Methylotuvimicrobium sp. KM2: one gene and its partner. The protein of the gene in region 2 interacts with the protein of the main gene of each other region in a pairwise test. Links are inferred from orthologs where the notes say so. Each region holds a gene or a part of one and is shown on either strand. Other genes may lie near its edges.

What was found. The genes of interacting proteins can lie anywhere in the genome.
Region 1: the proteins of dhaK (region 2) and parE interact in binary tests that used the Escherichia coli proteins (3 or more experiments, as listed by UniProt). The link is inferred for Methylotuvimicrobium sp. KM2 from one-to-one orthologs.

The regions. Positions count from the first base shown.
Region 1 is NZ_CP150634.1:1,177,784-1,183,505, forward strand. What follows is about bases 1-2,962. They hold parE (DNA topoisomerase IV subunit B), read left to right. Parts: upstream 1-517; coding sequence 518-2,407; downstream 2,408-2,962. Other genes in these bases: ispA ((2E,6E)-farnesyl diphosphate synthase), read right to left, coding at 1-207; WJM45_RS05265 (exodeoxyribonuclease VII small subunit), read right to left, coding at 200-433; WJM45_RS05275 (type I restriction-modification system subunit M), read left to right, coding at 2,868-2,962. Outside these bases: more of WJM45_RS05275, read left to right, coding at 2,963-5,288; WJM45_RS05280 (PDDEXK nuclease domain-containing protein), read left to right, coding at 5,285-5,722. UniProt on the Escherichia coli protein: Topoisomerase IV is essential for chromosome segregation; it is the principal protein responsible for decatenating newly replicated chromosomes. It relaxes supercoiled DNA.
Region 2 is NZ_CP150634.1:4,883,819-4,892,253, forward strand. What follows is about bases 4,861-7,774. They hold dhaK (dihydroxyacetone kinase subunit DhaK), read left to right. Parts: upstream 4,861-5,779; coding sequence 5,780-6,769; downstream 6,770-7,774. Other genes in these bases: WJM45_RS20585 (HAD-IIA family hydrolase), read left to right, coding at 4,885-5,703; dhaL (dihydroxyacetone kinase subunit DhaL), read right to left, coding at 6,773-7,402; WJM45_RS20600 (hypothetical protein), read right to left, coding at 7,475-7,774. In the rest of the region: WJM45_RS20565 (hypothetical protein), read right to left, coding at 1-974; tkt (transketolase), read right to left, coding at 1,132-3,144; hxlB (6-phospho-3-hexuloisomerase), read right to left, coding at 3,315-3,848; hxlA (3-hexulose-6-phosphate synthase), read right to left, coding at 3,852-4,499; more of WJM45_RS20600, read right to left, coding at 7,775-7,888. UniProt on the Escherichia coli protein: Dihydroxyacetone binding subunit of the dihydroxyacetone kinase, which is responsible for the phosphoenolpyruvate (PEP)-dependent phosphorylation of dihydroxyacetone via a phosphoryl group transfer from DhaL-ATP.

The sequences.
Region 1 (5,722 bases), 3.7 Mb from region 2 along the record:
GTCTAAATCTTCCGGTGCAATGCCCAAGGCTTTTCCTGTACAGTAGGTTAGCATTGGCCGCATGCGTTTACCGCCGTCCAGCACGCAATAGCGCATGGCTTCGTGCAATTTTGTCGGAATTTGATTTTCGCTTGGCAGCCGGGCTTCCAAGGCTCTTTCGACTCGGTTTTGACAAAAGGTCAGATAGTCTTTCAGTGCGTTACTCATCGGTGAAGGGCTCCAGAGTTTGAGTGCCGTTTTTTTCCAGTAAAATCTGAACTTTCTGTTCGGCTTCCTGCAAGGCTTTTTGGCAGGTTCGGGTCAAAGCGACGCCGCGTTCAAATGATTTTAACGAATCTTCTAAAGATAGCTCACCTTGTTCCATTTGCTCGACGAGTTGCTCAAGCTCGGCTAGGGACTCTTCGAATAAATTCGTGGTTTTTTTTTTCGGCATGTAGATAAAATAGTAGGTAGAAATTGGGCGATGGAATCAAACCGGCCATTATATATGAAATTGGATAATGAGTGATTAGGAAGTATGAGTAATGATTACAATGCAGCCGCGATAGAAGTATTAAGCGGCTTGGAACCGGTCCGAAAACGGCCGGGTATGTATACCGATACGACCCGGCCGAATCATTTGGTTCAGGAGGTTGTCGACAATAGCGTCGATGAAGCGATAGCGGGACATGCCGATACGATTGCTGTCGTGTTATACAAAGACGGTTCGGTGTCGGTCGGCGATAACGGCCGAGGAATGCCGGTCGACATTCATCCGGAGCAGGGTATTCCCGGTGTCGAAGTGATTTTGACGCAACTGCATGCCGGCGGGAAATTCTCGAATAAAAATTATCAGTTCTCCGGCGGTTTGCACGGTGTCGGTGTGTCGGTCGTGAATGCCTTGTCGGCCCAATTGGAGATTGAGGTCAAGCGGGGCGGTAAGGTGTATCGCATGACCTTTGCCGACGGCGAAAAGCAGAGCGAGTTGACCGAAATGGGCTCGGTGGGCCGCAACAATACCGGTACTTCGGTCAAGTTTTGGCCGAATGAAAAATATTTCGATTCGAGTAAGATTTCGGTTAGTAAACTCAGGCATGTATTGAGAGCGAAAGCGGTATTATGCCCGGGTCTCAATATTACTTTGCAATCCAAATTTACCGATGAGCAATGGCAGTGGTGCTACCAAGACGGCTTAAAGGAATATTTACTCGATCGTGTAGGAGATGCCGAATTTTATCCCGAACCGCCGTTCATGGGCAAAATGACGTCCGATCATGAAGCGGTCGAATGGGGTATCGTGTGGACGGCGGATAGTTTGCCGGAAGCGATTAACGAAAGTTATGTCAATTTGGTACCGACCGCGCAAGGGGGCACGCATGTCAATGGTTTGCGGGCCGGCTTGACTGAAGCGATGCGCGAGTTTTGCGATTTCAGAAACCTATTGCCGCGAGGCATCAAGGTTTCTCCGGAAGATGTCTGGGAGCACTGCCATTTTATTTTGTCGGTCAAATTGGAAGATCCTCAGTTTTCGGGACAAACCAAAGAGCGATTGAGTTCGCGCGAATGTGTCGCGTTCGTCTCGGGCGTTGCTAAAGACGGTTTCAGTCTTTGGCTGAATCAGCATCCCTCCGAAGGCGAAAAAATTGCCGAAATCATCATTGCCAGCGCGCAAAAACGATTGAAATCCGCCAAGAAAATCGTTCGTAAGAAATTGACATCGGGACCGGCGCTACCCGGTAAGCTTGCAGATTGTTCCGGTCAGGATATTGGTCGATCCGAGTTGTTTTTGGTTGAGGGCGATTCGGCCGGCGGTTCGGCTAAACAGGCTAGAGACCGAGAGTTTCAGGCAATCATGCCGCTACGGGGGAAAATCCTAAATACTTGGGAAGTTGATTCGAGCCAAGTCATGGCCTCCCAAGAAGTTCACGATATCGCGGTGGCCCTGGGCATAGAGCCGGGTTCGGATGATTTGCGAAGCCTGCGCTACGGCAAGGTATGTATTTTGGCAGACGCGGACTCGGACGGAAATCATATTGCAACATTGATTTGCGCATTGTTTTACCAACATTTCAAGGCGCTGGTGCAAGCCGGTCATGTTTTCGTTGCAATGCCGCCGTTGTACCGGGTCGATATCGGCAAAAAAGTCTTTTATGCGCTCGACGAATCCGAGCGGCAAGGCGTTTTGGATCGAATTAAGGCGGAGAAGTTGAAAGGCCAGATCAATGTTCAGCGTTTCAAAGGCTTGGGCGAAATGAACCCGAGTCAGCTTCGCGAAACGACGATGAACCCCGATACCCGCCGGCTCGTGCAATTAACGGTAACCGAAGACGACGATACCAGCGAACAACTGGATTTACTATTAGCCAAAAAACGCTCGCCGGATCGCAAGCATTGGCTCGAAACCAAAGGGAATTTGGCGGATTTGTGATGAGTAGGGTGAGCAGTAAGTCGGGAGCGGAGAGCAGGGGTTGGTACTACAAGCGGGACCTTTCGCCGGTCAAACTTCATCGCTGGAGTGTCCTGCCATACACATCAATCTAAATGCTGCTCCTCGCTGCAGCTAAATTGCTATTGGCCGGGACGTCATGAGAGCCATTGCAACAAATCGCGGGTTTGGTAAATGGCAGCGTTATCATAACCGCGCCTGCGTTTATACCTTTCGCACTTCAAATTTCGGCAGTGCCTAAGGAGGCGCCGGGGTGCTCGGCAAAGGCTTTGCCAGCATGGAGCTGGCATAGAGCCTACAGGGACGTATTCACGGCGTCCTTTGACGGGCACCCCGGCGCCGAATTTTGATCTCCGATGAGTATAAACAAGACTACCGAAGTTTGAAGTTCGAAAGGTATATAAACGGACCGGGCAAGCGCCCGGCACAGTAAGGAATAACCATGGCTATTAAGAAAACCGAACTCTACTCCTCCCTTTGGGCTAGCTGCGACGAACTGCGCGGCGGTATGGATGCCAGTCAGTACAAAGACTACGTACTGACCCTGCTGTTTATGAAGTACGTCTCCGATAAGTACAAAGGCGACCCTTACGGCATGATCGTGGTGCCTCAAGGTGCCAGCTTCGACGATATGGTTGCGCTAAAAGGTGACAAAGAAATCGGCGATAAAATCAATAAGGTTATCAGTGCGCTTGCTGAAGAGAACGACCTGAAAGGCGTCATCGACGTGGCCGACTTTAACGATGAAGACAAGCTCGGCAAAGGCAAAGAAATGGTTGACCGACTAGGTAAATTGGTCGGTATTTTTGAAGGCTTAAACCTGGCTGATAACCGCGCCGATGGTGACGACTTACTTGGCGATGCTTACGAATACCTGATGCGCCACTTCGCCACCGAATCGGGCAAGTCTAAGGGCCAATTTTATACGCCGTCGGAAGTCTCGCGCATTCTCGCGAAAGTCATTGGTATCAATAGCGATACGCCGCAAGACGCAACCGTCTACGACCCCACCTGTGGCTCAGGCTCGCTATTGTTAAAAGCCAGCGATGAAGCGCCGCGTGGTTTGAGTATTTTCGGACAGGAAATGGACAATGCCACCAGTGCCTTGGCGCGTATGAACATGATTCTGCACAACACCGCCACCGCTAAAATCTGGAAGGGCAATACCATTTCCGATCCCCAGTGGAAAGACGCCAACGGCCGGCTTAAAACCTTTGACTTCGCTGTCGCCAACCCGCCGTTCTCCAATAAAAACTGGACCAGCGGCATTAATCCGCAAGAAGATGAATTTGGCCGTTTTACCTGGGGCATTCCGCCGGAAAAAAACGGCGACTACACTTTTCTGCTGCACATTATCAAAAGCCTGAAAAGCACCGGCAAAGGCGCGGTGATTCTGCCCCATGGTGTCCTGTTCCGTGGCAATGCCGAAGCGCGCATTCGTGAAAATCTGATTAAACAAGGCTACATCAAAGGCATCATCGGTCTGCCCGCCAACTTGTTTTACGGCACAGGCATTCCTGCCTGCATTATTGTGATCGACAAAGAGCACGCGCAAGCAAGGAAAGGCATTTTTATGGTCGATGCCAGCAAAGGCTTTATGAAAGACGGCAACAAAAACCGTCTGCGCAGCCAGGATATTCACAAAATCGTCGATGTGTTCACCAAACAACTGGAGCAGCCGCGCTATTCCCGCATGGTGCCCGTAAGCGAAATCGCCGCGAATGATTACAACCTGAATATTCCGCGTTACATTGATTCCAGCGAGCCGGAAGACCTGCATGACTTAAGTGCCCATTTGCAGGGCGGTATTCCCAATGCCGATATCGATGCTTTGGAACGTTACTGGCAAGTCTTCCCCAGTATTCGCGCCAGCCTGTTCGAACCCGTGCGCGAAGGTTACAGCCAAGCGTTGGTCAAAGCCAGCGAGGTGAAAAGCACCATTCTCAATCACCAGGAATTTAAAAGCTTTGCCGCAGCGAGCCTTGTGCCCTTTACCGATTGGTCTGAGCGCGCCAACTTAAAAGCCATAGCACCAGGTGAACAGCCAAAACAGATCATTCACCGCATTAGTGAAGACTTGTTGGAAAGCTATTCCAGCAACTCACTGCTCAGCAAATACGACATTTACCAGATTTTGATGGATTACTGGGCGGATACCCTGCAAGACGATGTCTATGTACTGGTGCAGGATGACTGGCCCGCAGGTAAGGTACTGCGCGAATTGGCGGTTAAAAAGGGCGAAAAACTCAAAGAAACGCCGGATTTGGTGATTAACAAAACCAAATACAAAGCCGAATTGATTCCACCGGCTTTGATCATCGCCCGTTTCTTCTCCAGCGAACAGCAACAAGCGGATGCCATGCAAGGCGCACTCGATAGCGCCGGCCAAGAACTGGAAACCTACTTGGAAGAAAACGGCGGCGAAGATGGCCTGCTGAGTGAAGCGCTGAACGATAAAGACAAAGTCACCAAAGCCACGGTTACCGAACGCTTGAAGCTGGCAGCAGACCCGGAAGAAAAGGCCGCCCTTAAACAGGCCAAGAAACTGTTCGATGCCGAAGCGGAGTCCAAAAAAGCCCTGAAAGAGGCGCAAGATGCCCTCGATTTAGCCGTGTTTAAGCAGTATCCCAAACTGAGCATCGACGAGATCAAAGTCCTGATTGTTGAAGATAAATGGCTGGCGACACTGGAAAGCAACATTGTTGCCGAAATCGAACGAGTGACGCAGCAACTGGCCAATCGAGTGAAAGAATTGGAAGAGCGCTATAGCGAGCCGTTACCGGCTATTATCCAATCGGTAGAGCAGTTTAGCGACAAAGTAGCAGGGCACCTAAAAGCCATGGGCTTGGAGTGGTCGGTATGAGTGAATTAAACTTCACCGGATTAAACCATCTGGTGGATGCCATTGCCCGCCAGATTGAGCAAGCGCGCAGCCAAGTTCGTCAAACGGTAAACATTGCCATGGTACAAAGTTATTGGGAGATTGGTCGCCTAATTGTTGAGGAAGAACAACAGGGTGAAAGCCGTGCGGTCTATGGCAAGCAACAATTACAGCAACTCTCCCAACAGTTAACAGAACGCTTAGGCAAAGGCTTTGACGTTGGCAACCTGCGTAATATGCGCCAGTTTTATCTAGCTTTTCCAATTCACGACGCAGTGCGTAGTGAATTAAGCTGGACACACTACCGAGCCTTAATGCGTATCGACAATCCAGCCGCAAGGGATTGGTATCTGCAAGAGGCGATCAGCCAGAGTTGGAGTGCTCGTGCATTAGAACGCCAAATCAACGTGCTCTAT
Region 2 (8,435 bases):
GCATATTTTGCCACGCCGGTAACCGGCGGTTGCAGGCTAATTAAAATACTCCGTCTAGCGACGTATTTGTCCACTCCAGTTCCGTCCATTTCCCTTATAGCCGCTAATTTACTTTCAATCGACTCCTCTGCCGTTTCTGTCGCAGTAGATTCAGCTGCTTTTTTTTCCGCTGCTATTCGGGCTTCTTCTTCAATATATCTTGCGACAATTTTTTCCGCTTCCAGTTTTTTCTCTGCTTTTTTCTGTTCATCAATGAACTTTTCAACGCCGGTTAACTGTGCGGATTTTTTCGCCAACTCTACTTGCTTGGTGAGATATTTTGCCACACCTGTCTGTGCCGGTATTTGACGAGCAGCTTGTTCTTGCTGCGTCATATACTTAGAAACTTTAGTTGTTTGCGGCAAGTGACTTGCTTCAATTTGCTGGCGCAATAAATATTTGGCGACTCCTGTTGCCGGCGCCTCTGCATTTTCCATAAAACCTTGCTTAGCGACATATTTGTCGACGCCGGTTCTAACTGGCACCTTTTTTTCTTCAAACCCTTTTTTAGTTAGGTATTTTGCCACCCCTGTTACAACTTCCCGGGGCCTATCCAGTATTTCATGCCTCAATTGGTACTTAGCCACGCCGGTAACTGCCGGCTCTACTTTGGCACGTTCGTTCATTTTCGTTAAATACCGAGATACTCCTGATTCGATTTCTTCCGGCAACATCTCTGGCTCTATTTTCTCGACAACAATTTCTTGAGGTTTATCAACTTCCGGTTTTACATCAAGCTTTTCAAGATATTTTGCAACACCCGTTACAGAAGCCTTTTTTTCCGGAGTCATTTTATTCAAATATCGCTCTACCCCAGTCGGCCCTTCGGAACTTCTGTCAGACACTACAACATCGCTACTCAGCTCGACCGAGTCGTCGGAAGAAGAGGTCGGCAGTATCCCTAATAAACTATTTAGCCAATTATTATTTTTCATTTGTGGACACCACATCAATACGTTGTTTTTAAGAAGCTGTTCAGCAAAACCCGCCGACGAAACTTAATCGGTTCGCGGCTACCTAGAGATCAAATAAACTCATGGCGCCGCAAACCCTTTTGTTATCCAGACTCTGCAGATACTAGCTAGAGATGGATCATAGGAGAGCTTCGACGTGTTTGACGACATTGTCAACGGTGAAGCCGAACTCTTTGAACAGCGCGCCGGCCGGTGCCGATTCGCCGAAACGATCCATTCCGATGACGCAGCCTTGTGTGCCCGCGTATTTCCACCAGCTGTCGGTCACGCCCGCTTCAATCACGACGCGTTTTGTCACCGATGACGGCAGCACCGATTCACGGTAGGCTTCGTCTTGCGCATCAAATACGTTGGTCGATGGCATCGAGACGACGCGTACTTTTTTGCCTCTGCCGCTCAACTCGTCTGCCGCTTTCACCGCCAATTCGACTTCCGAGCCCGTCGCAATCAGGATCACGTCCGGCTGACCTTCGCTGTCTTTCAGAATGTAGCCGCCTTTGTTGATCGCTTCAATCTGCGCCGGCGTCCGCGCAATGTGCGCTAGGTTTTGCCGTGAGAAGATCAGACAGCTCGGTCCATCGTTTCGTTCAATCGCCGCTTTCCACGAAACCGCCGATTCCACAGCATCGCACGGACGCCAGACTTGCATGTTCGGAATCATGCGCAAGGTCGCGGTTTGTTCGATCGGTTGGTGGGTCGGGCCGTCTTCGCCGAGTCCAATCGAGTCGTGCGTGTAGACGAAGATGGTCGGGATTTTCATCAACGACGCCATCCGCAAGGCATTCCGCGCGTATTCGGAGAACATCAGGAAGGTCGCGCCGTACGGCTTGAAGCCGCCATGCAGGGTGATGCCGTTCATGATCGCCGACATGCCGAATTCACGGACGCCGTAGTAGACGTAGTTGCCGTCATGTCCCGGGGCGTTGACGTCTTTGCAACCCGACCACAGGGTCAAGTTGGAGCCCGCCAAGTCCGCCGAGCCGCCCATCAGTTCGGGCAGTAACGGGCCAAATCCGTTCAGGGTGTTTTGCGAGGCTTTGCGGCTAGCGATGGTTTCGCCTTTCGCGTCGACCGCTGCAATGAAGGCGTTCGCTTTTTCCGACCAGTCGCTCGGTAGTTGTCCGTTCATGCGGCGTTCGAATTCGGCCGCCAGTTCCGGATGCGCGGCTTTATATTGCGCGAATTTGTCGTTCCAGGCTTCTTCCTGACGTGCGCCTTTGCTTTTTGCGTCCCAACCCGCGTAAATGTCCGCCGGGATTTCGAATGGCGCATGCGGCCAACCGATACGTTCGCGGGTTGCCGTGATTTCGGCTTCGCCTAATGCCGCTCCATGACATTCTTCTTTGCCTTCTTTGTTCGGTGAGCCCCAGCCAATGATGGTTTGGCAGCAGATCAAGGTCGGCCGGTCGGTGACGCTGCGCGCTTCTTCCAAGGCTTTTTTCACGGCTTCCGGATTATGTCCATCTACTTTCGGGATGACGTGCCAGCCGTAAGCTTCGAAGCGTTTCGGCGTGTCGTCCAGGAACCAACCCGGCGTGTCGCCGTGACCGCGGACTTCGCCGTCGATCGAGATGTTGTTGTCGTCGTAGACGGCAATCAGTTTGCCTAGTTTCATTGAGCCGGCCAATGAGCAGGCTTCATGCGAGATGCCTTCCATTAAACAGCCGTCGCCCAGGAAGGCGTAGGTGTAATGGTCGACGATTTCGTGCCCGGGACGGTTAAATTGACCCGCTAGTGCGCGTTCGGCTATCGCAAAGCCCACGGCATTGGTGATGCCTTGACCTAACGGTCCGGTCGTCGTTTCAACGCCCGGCGCATAGCCGTATTCCGGATGACCCGGGGTTTTTGAATGCAGTTGACGGAATTGTTTCAGTTCGTCGATCGGCAGTTCGTAACCGGTCAGATGCAGTAACGAGTACAGCAGCATCGAACCGTGTCCGTTGGACAGTACAAAACGGTCTCGATTGGCCCAGTTCGGGTTTGTCGGGTTATGTTGCAGAAAGTCGTTCCATAACACCTCGGCGATATCCGCCATCCCCATCGGTGCGCCCGGGTGTCCGGAGTTGGCTTTTTGGACGGCATCCATGCTCAAAGCGCGTATGGCGTTCGCTAAGTCTCGGCGCGAAGGCATATTCTTCTCCTTTGTCAATTCGGTAAGTTACAACGGTGACTCGTTTCGGTAACGCCTTGCGGCTCGGTCACTTCTTTTGTTGTGTTGGAATTCGGTTGGAACGAGTGACAGGCCGCCACTCGTTCGGTTCGGCTTTCGGTTTGTTCCAGCGCGGATCGCTCCGCTTCGGATCACTCCAGGTTCGCGTGCCGCGATCTCATTTCTTCTTCCGGAATGCCTTTCTCATGAATGATATGTGAGATGATCGCTTCCAGGAAGAACAGCGTTGATAGTTCGAACACGGTGCCCATCGGCATGCCTTTCACTTTGCCGTACAGCTCCGATGTGCCAATTTGGAACACCGCATCCGCGAGGTCGCCTATCGTCGAATCGCTTTTTGCCGAGATCAACAGGATTTTAGCGCCGATTTCTTTCGCTTTCTTGGTGAACGCGATCAATTGTTCGGTTTCGCCCGAGCCTGAAATAATGACCAGCAGGTCGCCCGCCTTGATGCTCGGCGTGACGATTTCGCCAACCACGCTGACATCGTAGCCGCTATGCATCAAGCGCATCGCAAAAAACCGACCGATCAAGCCCGACCGACCCGCGCCCGATACGAACACGCGTTTCGCTTGGTCGAGTAGGGTGGTCAGTTTTTGATCATAGCTGTCGTCGGTCGCCGCCAGAATGCCGGATATTTTGTCAATGATCAGTTGCTGATGCATGACTTATGCACTCGCTGCATCAACCAGCTGACGGATTTCGCGTGCCGCTTCCGCCGGGGATGGCGCGCCATAAATCGCTGCACCGACCACGATGATGCTCGCGCCGCTGGCAACCACTTGTTGCACGGTCGCTTGTTTGATACCGCCGGCTACCGATACGCGTACGTTCAGGCCCAGATCGGCAATCGCTTGCAGGTCGGCAAATGGCGTTTGGCCCGCTGCTTGTGCGTCCAAGCCCGTGTGGACACCGACGATTTGTGCGCCCAGTTTCGCCGATTCGCGTGCGCAATCGACTTTGTCAGGCACGTTGATCAGGTCGACTTGCACTTCGGCATTGTGCGCGCGCGCCGCTTTGATCACACCTCCGATAGTGGCCAGACCCGATACGCCCAACACGGTGCAGATGTCCGCGCCCGCTGCGTAGAATGGCGCCGCTTCGTATTCGCCGGCATCCATCGTTTTCAGGTCAACCAACAACAGTTGGTCCGGGAATCGTTGTCTCAGTTCTTTCACTAAGCCAATCCCGTTGTATTTGATGCATGGGGTGCCAATCTCAAAAATATCTACATACGGTGCCACTTGCTCGGCAAGCGCAACGGTTTGATCGAAATCCAATGAGTCCAACGCCATTTGTATTAATGGTCTTGCCATGTTTCTTCTCCGATAGTTACGGTTTATTGTTGTTTAATGAAAAATCATAATTAACGATCAGGCCCTAAACCACCATAATTCCCTTTAATTAAAGCGGAAAATTGGCGCCTAAATCGATTTTAAACGAGTCTATTTTTAACCTGAACGGTGAACTCTAACCAGAATGCGAGCTGTTGTCAATTTCGCCGAGTCGAAGGTCGCCAGAACAGTACTACTAGCGGAGGGTAAAAATTATGCGCGAAACAATTACTTGAATCAAACTTGCTCTTTGCTAACGCCTCAATGTACTTTAGGATTTCGCGATAAATATATTCCGGGAGTTTAAGCTTTGCCGAGTACTTGGCCTCCTTCTTTTCTATTCATCAATCCTAATAACAACTAACTTATGACACCTTTTTCCGATATTCAGGCGCTGATCATCGATATGGATGGCGTTTTATGGCATGGCTCCCAACCGCTTCCGGGGCTTATTGATTTTTTTGAGACATTGCGTGCCAAACATTTACGCTACATTTTAGCGACTAACAACGCAACACTCACTGCCGAACAATATGTCATTAAATTAGCCGGAATGGGAGTATTCATAAGCGCCGATCAAATACTGACATCGGCAATGGCTACCGCCTCCTATTTATCGTGTGAGGTAGACCCGACCACTAGTCGCATTTTCGTAATTGGCGAAGAAGGTGCGCGCGCACCGCTTCTCGAACAAGGATTTACTTTAACCGATACTTTCGACCCGGTTAATACTCAAACAAATGCCGACATCGTTGTATGCGGGCTGGATCGAACACTCACCTGGCAAAAATTGGCCGATGCGACTTACACTCTCCATGCCGGCGCTAGATTCATCGGCACCAATGCCGATACTTCATTACCGACCGAACAGGGTATGACGATCGGCAATGGCGCCATTTTAGCGGCTTTACAAGCCGCCACCGGAGTGAAGCCGATTACTATCGGCAAACCCGAGCCGATCATGTACCGACAAGCCATGGCCTTGCTTGGCACCGATACAAACAAAACCATTGCAATAGGCGACCGGCTCGATACCGATATTCTCGGTGCCGTAAGAGCCGATATCCGCAGTTTAATGGTTTTGACCGGCGTGTCTTCCGAAGAAGATTTAAAAGTTTCCGATTTCCAGCCTACTTGGGTCATGCAGGATATTCGGGCGATTACCCAGGCCTTGCAAATAACTTAATCGTCCGATCGACAACCGATTTGCCAGGCAGCCTGCCAAGGTCTACCCTTAATATCATCACATAGGAGTTCCGAACATGAAAAAATTTATCAATAGCGTCGATACTCTGCTCGACGAAAGCTTGTCCGGCTTTGCCATGGCTCATGCCGATATCGTCAATTTTAATAAAGAACCCCACTTCATCAGCCGATTGGCAGCGACACAATCCGGTAAAGTCGCGCTCATCTCCGGCGGCGGCTCCGGTCACGAACCTTTGCATTCGGGCTTTGTCGGTCACGGCATGCTCGATGCGGCTTGTCCCGGGCAAATATTCACTTCGCCGACACCGGATCAAATGATGGCAGCGGCGCAAGCGGTCGAAAACGGAGGCGGTGTATTATTCATTGTTAAAAATTATGCGGGCGATGTTATGAATTTCGAAATGGCCGCCGAAATGATCGATTGCTCGAATGCGACTGTGTTGGTGAACGATGACGTTTCCCTGCCGAAAAATCACAGCACCGGGCGACGCGGCGTCGCCGGAACACTGATTGTCGAAAAAATTGTCGGCGCGGCTGCCGAAAACGGCAAAGACTTAGCCGCCTGTAAAGCCTTGGGTGAAAGAGTGAACGAAGCAACCGCGTCGATGGGGGTGGCAATGACGAGCTGCACCGTTCCGGCGCTTGGCAAACCGACATTTAACCTCAATGATGATGAAATTGAAATGGGCGTCGGTATTCACGGCGAAAGAGGGCACGAAACGATTCCGATCAAATCCGCCACGGAGATCGTCGAACAGCTCTCGACAGCGATTGATGAGGAGCTGAAACCCAAAAAAAATCAACCGGTACTGTTGCATATCAACGGCTTTGGAGCAACACCGCTCATCGAATTACATTTGATTTACAACCTAGCAGCCCAGTTTTGGCAAAAAAGCGGTGTGGATATCCGCCGCTCACTGGTCGGCAACTATACGACTTCACTCGACATGGCCGGCTGCTCCATCACCTTAACCTTGCTCGATGAAGAGTTATTGAAGCTGTGGGATGCGCCTGTCCATACAGCGGCATTACGCTGGGGCATGTAACCTTTATTTCGCTAGCACCGATGCTATCGCGCAAATCATCAGTTCCGCAGTTTTCGCTCCGGCGTCGATATGCCCTCGCGAGCGCTCTCCTAAAAACGATGCTCGGCCCTTGGTCGCCACCATATCGCGAGTGGCCTCCATACCCTGATTAGCGGTATCGCAAACCTGCTCTAAAATTTCTGGCCATGGAGTCGAATTGGCTTCCGCTTGTTTCAGGTAATCGGCTACCGGTATATAGACATCGAGCATCGTTTTCTCGCCGGCATCAGCCTTGCCTCTGCGCTTAACCGCTTCGACACCTTGCGCGAAGGCTTCGGCGAAGGTCGATACACTCAACTCTTGCCCCTTGGCCGCTTTGCTCATTGCGATGAATAGCGTTCCATAAAGAGACCCCGACGCACCTCCGATCGCCGACATCGATACCATGCCGATGCTCTGCAAGGCAGAGGCCCAATCGAGCGCCGATATTTCCTCTTCTTTTGTTTTTAAGGCCTTAATACCGCGTTGTAAATTCGAGACATGATCGCCGTCGCCAATTGCTTGATCCAATTCGGTGACTGATTCTGAGTTTTGCTTGATGGTGGCATCCACGGCATCGATCATTGCCGGGAATAATTTAGGAAATAATGACATGGCAAACTCCTTGACACAGTGTTGAAGGCTCGAGCATAGCCTTCAACAAGCCGGTCTGTCCAGTACCGTCAATCAGCCCAATGTCAACATTACCGCAAATGAACCGCCCAAAGCGATACTGCATACCACTTTCGATTTTTTAATCATGGGCGATGTTTGCCAAGTATTTTGCAATTGAGCTTTTTGTTCGAAGCACCAAGCAGGAACGGCTTCTTTGGCTTGGCGCCACAAATCGACGATATAGTTAAAAATGGCCACAGCCATGATTGCACCAATGCCCAACATCAAATAAAACACGATAATCTCGGTGGTTCTTGGATCGGTATCAAATGTCAATGAAATGATTTCATCCAACATAAATTCTATGAAAACATAGATGTGTTTAACGACCCATACGACCGCATGGATCAATTCCAACGGCATTTTAACGCTCAACAACATTATAGAAAAAAAGATCAACAAGTTGATTGTGCTGAATGCTTTCATATCGATTTTCTCCTGATTCAACGTAATAGACTTCGGCCAAAACCGTCTAAAAGCCTTGCGACCCGACAGAATAGGATGATTGATAAACTTGGGAAATTCCTTTTGTACATGACTATATCAACAGTAGCTTTCAATAAACTTGCATTGATATCTTTTGCTAATCAAAGTTCGGCGCCGCGGTGTCATGCGAGTCAAAAAGCTTGGTTAGGAACGAGCATGAAATAACTTCGACAACCGTTAGAAGGGGGTTCGGTGGCTCGATTGACAGGTGTCGGCGGCAGGGCAGATTTTTGCTCCTGCAAAATCTGCATTCATGCCATCCTTGGCAATCAGTCGCCGCCGTCAAGCCTACAGGGATGGATTCACGGCGTCCTGTCAAGCGAGCCACCGAACCGCCGCAGAGCCTACTACTTGTAGCAATTATTTTGTGCACATTCCTTACTTATCTATACCTTTCGCACTTCAAATTTCGGCAGTGCCTTAGGAGGCGCCGGGGTGCTCGGTAAAGGCTTTGCCAGCATGGAGCTGGCATAGAGCCTACATGGAC